Regions from separate parts of the Colwellia sp. Arc7-D genome, predicted to be linked through region 1. Evidence: riboswitches for the same ligand, from Rfam matches in the RefSeq annotation. Region 1 holds a riboswitch; the other holds the start of a gene.
The links. Region 1 has a riboswitch for thiamine pyrophosphate ahead of thiC (phosphomethylpyrimidine synthase ThiC). Riboswitches for the same ligand answer to the same signal wherever they lie in the genome.
Positions count from the first base shown of each region.

Region 2: another riboswitch for thiamine pyrophosphate. It lies ahead of DBO93_RS09650 (TonB-dependent receptor); the one in region 1 lies ahead of thiC (phosphomethylpyrimidine synthase ThiC).

Region 1 is NZ_CP028924.1:3,668,771-3,670,981, forward strand. Features, by position in the region: gene DBO93_RS15825 (mechanosensitive ion channel family protein) at 1-638, opposite strand, end outside; TPP riboswitch at 945-1,043, shown strand; gene thiC (phosphomethylpyrimidine synthase ThiC) at 1,135-2,211, shown strand, end outside.
Region 2 is NZ_CP028924.1:2,188,541-2,190,751, forward strand. Features, by position in the region: gene DBO93_RS09650 (TonB-dependent receptor) at 1-1,316, opposite strand, end outside; TPP riboswitch at 1,455-1,569, opposite strand; gene DBO93_RS09655 (HIT domain-containing protein) at 1,926-2,211, opposite strand, start outside.

The DNA.
Region 1 (2,211 bases):
GGATTTTCACTATAATCTATGCCAACACTCAATTCTAAAAGCGAATCATGTTTGGAGTTATGTAAAACCTCACCGACAATATGCTTATTGGGAATAGTAATTTCTACATCATCTTCATCAGTCAAAATGGTATAGGCTAAAAGTACCTCTTTAACTAAACCTCGAACGCCTTGTACGGCAATAGTATCTCCAACAACAAAAGGTCGGATAATGATAATATTAAAACCCGCGGCATAATTAGATAACAGCCCTTGCAGTGCTAAACCCGCACCAAGTGAAATAGCACCAATAGCGGCAATAAAAGGGGTAACACTAATACCTAATTTACCTAAGGCTATGATACCAATCATCACCACAATCAGCATTTTACTCGCGTTCGCTAAAAAGCGACTTAAGGTAACATCAAGTTTATGTCGTTCACATAACCTGAGTACTATGTTGGCTATTTTACCCGCAAAAAGAAAACCAATAATCAGAATGATTATCGCACCAATAAGTTGAAAACTATAATTGGTAAAAAATTCGACAATAATATTGTAAATCCGGCCGACTTGGTCAATTTCATTTTTAAGTAAGCTTGCGGGATCTAAGGTTTTTATAACCTGATCAGTGGTGCTTTCGGGACTAGATTCAGCCATAAATTCATTCCATTTAATGTTCATTACTCAGTGTGCCTATAGTACGACAATTTTCCGCTTAATTTACAATATTATTAGTAATTACTAGATAAAGTTCATAATTATTAAGCTATGTTCGTTTTCGCTGATTAAGAATAAACCAAAAGCACAAAACCTGTTATTGAGCAGCTTAAAACATGCCAGATATACTTATTTTCAATAACTTAGGTAACCACTAATCATAATAAAAATAAAATAACGGTTGCTTATCAATAAATCATCAGGCTAGAATCTAGCCACATTTAAGCATATTAAAAAACTTAAACGTTTGACTTGTCGGAGTGCCAAAGGGCTGAGATCGCGAAAGCGGGATCCGTAGAACCTGATTAGATTAACATCTGCGAAGGGAACAAGTAGTAGCATTTAACGCGAGTATATTTTGCGTTAAGTGCTATTCCTCGTTACTACCCCATAAAGCTCCGCCTAACTTTTATTTTATAAAAACAGGTGAGAGAACATGAGTTCAATATCAAGACGCGAGCGTCGAAACCAAGCAACACAATTTTTAAAAAACGTTGCCGATCAATCTTTTCCAAATTCCAACAAAGTTTACGTTGCGGGTGAAATTCACGATATCCGTGTGGGCATGCGTGAAATTTCGTTATCTGACACCTTAATTAATGGTAATCAAGACAATCCTAGCTATGAGAAAAACCAACCATTATGTGTCTACGATACCTCAGGGTTTTATACCGATGACACCGTCAATATAGATGTGCATAGAGGAATACCTCGCTTACGTGATAGCTGGATTGAGTCACGCAAGGATGTTAAATTCTTATCAGGAAAAACGTCGACATATAGCCAACAGCGCTTAGCGGATGAAGGTCTGGACCATATTCGCTTTGAACATTTGCCCAAAGTGCGTAAAGCAAAAAATGGTAAAAACGTTACGCAAATGCATTACGCACGCCAAGGTATTATTACGCCAGAAATGGAATATATTGCCATTCGTGAGAATATGAAAAGACAAGAAGTTAAAGACGAAATGTTGCTGCAACAACACCAAGGTCAATCATTTGGTGCCAGTATTCCAGAAACAATTACGCCAGAGTTTGTTCGCGAAGAAGTCGCTAGAGGTCGTGCGATTATTCCCGTCAATATTAATCACCCAGAAGTGGAACCTATGATAATCGGCCGAAACTTCTTGATTAAAGTCAACGCTAATATCGGTAACTCTGCCGTAACCTCCTCTATCGAAGAAGAAGTAGAAAAACTCGTTTGGTCAACAAAATGGGGAGCAGACACTGTGATGGATCTTTCGACTGGTCGTTATATTCATGAAACCCGAGAGTGGATCATTCGCAACTCTCCGGTTCCCATTGGCACAGTGCCTATTTATCAAGCATTAGAAAAAGTTAATGGTATCGCTGAAGACCTTACATGGGAAATATTTCGAGATACTTTAATTGAACAAGCAGAGCAAGGTGTTGACTACTTTACTATTCATGCGGGCGTATTATTAAGATATGTCCCGATGACCGCTAAACGCCTGACTGGCATTGTCTCTCGCGGCGGTTCAATCATGGCAAAA
Region 2 (2,211 bases), 1.5 Mb from region 1:
CCGCCAACCATAGAATCGCTTGGAGAAAATTCAAGCATTTCAGCATCGGAGTAATCTGAATTTCTTCGCTCTAATCTTAAACCAGTTGTAAGACTTAACTTTTCATCAAGTTGGCTATCAAACTGAACAAATGCTGCAATATTATCGGTATCGAATGACGAGGTAAAATCGCTAGAAAGGTAAGTGTATTGGCGTAATAAATTGGTTTTTTCTTGCTTAAAATACAAGCCGGTAACCCAAGCGGTGGTGTTGTTAAAGATTTTTCCACTGGGCGCTGAAACAGCTCTAAGTTCAGCAGTGGCTGATGTTTTATCGCGAAAGTAATTATCCTCAGAACTGTATTCCCAGTCAGGGCGAATGCCAACAAAGGCCCAATCTTCATCATAGCCATAATCTAATGTTGAGTCGGCATAGCTGAGTATACTTTCAATGGTAAAATGATTAAAACCTTGATAAGTAAACGTTGTTGCTAAGGCTTTAGTGTCTTGACGATCAAAGCCAGGTTGGTCAGATAAAGTATGTCGATTATTATCGAGGGAGAAAGCATCATAACCGTTATCAAAATCGGCGACAAATGCCGTAAGATCAATCGTTAAGTCGTCAGTGGCTTTAATGGCCAATTTACCACGCATAGTAAATTCATCGCGATTGTTGGTGTCATCACGATTTAAAAAATCGTTTTCTATAAAACCATCGCTACTGTATTGCTCAAGAGCTAAACGGTAGTTTACTTTTTCAGTTGCTGGCCCTGATAAAACCAAACCCGCACTGTAGCTATCGTAATTACCCGCAGACAATCTTACTTTACCTTCAAAGGTATCTGTTGGTTGGTTTGATGTAATATTGATCATACCCGCCATGGCATTAGCACCAAAACGTGTACCTTGAGGTCCACGGTAAACCTCTACTTGTTCAACATCGAACGTTGACGCTATGCTGCCAACACTTGAAAAATCAATACCATCGATAATTAAACCCACTGATGGGTTGATCGGCTCTTTAAATTGGCTACGCTCACCAATACCGCGAATTTGATAATATCTAGCGCGTTGAGTACCACTAGAAAAATTAACATTAGGCGTGCGAGCAATTATTTCTTCAAGGTTTTGTGCGTTGCGTGCGTTAATTTCATCGCTCGCGATAACAGATAAAGAACTTGCGGTCTTTTGTAATGATGTTGCACGAAAATCGCCATTTATGGTGATAACTTCTGTTACTGGTTCAGCAGTATCGGTTGAAGTTTCTGCAGCAAATGTTGTTGAAGTAACAAGGCTAGTCAATATTGCTAAAGCAACAGGTGTTTTTATAAACGTCATTGTGATCTCATAAATTCGATTAGGAATACGCTATGGGATACGGCATGTGGGAGGGTAGCTTATGAGGTACAAACTGTAATAAATAGCTATTTCTACACTATAAGAGTGAAGCAACAAACATAACATTACAGAATGGAATACGATTAGCTTAACCATTCCTACGCCGGTACTATCCGGTTCAGGTTCTAAGGGTTCGCTATGCATCTCAGCCATCAAAATTATAAAAAAATTTCAGGCACCCCTTGGTTCGACATGCATACTAACAATATTTACTGGAAAGTACAGAGTAAATACTTTAAAAGATTTAAATAATAGGTGACTGCTTAACGTGAGTGAGATTGCGCTTATATATAACAATAAGGATTTAAAAGACTATAAAGAATAAAATTGTCCGATGAGGTGTGTTAACGGGTGAGGTACTCAAACTTGATACTAACTTATAACTATAAATATACTAAAATTAAGGCTAAAACCAATCAACTAATAGTATTAACTCATGTCAGGTTAATGGCATTAGTATTCATAAACAGCTCGCTTATTTCATGATTGGCTACCTCAAGCATTATCTATAGTCACATAGCTGTTCTAATGCTTGAGGTAAGAGCTCGACTATTTAATGTTCAACATTTTACCTAAGGGTTCACCGCCAACTAAGTGTAGGTGAATATGATAAACTTCTTGGCCACCATGTTGGTTACAGTTCATGATCAAACGATATCCGTCTTGTGCTATCCCCTCTTCTTTAGCGAGTTTTTTAGCAACACTGAACATTCGGCCAATGGTGAGTTCATCTTCTTGCTCAATATCATTAGCGGTTGCAATAAGCTTATTTGGAATAATGAGAATGTGGCTATTGGCTTGTGGAGAAATATCGCGAAATGCAGTGACAAGCTCA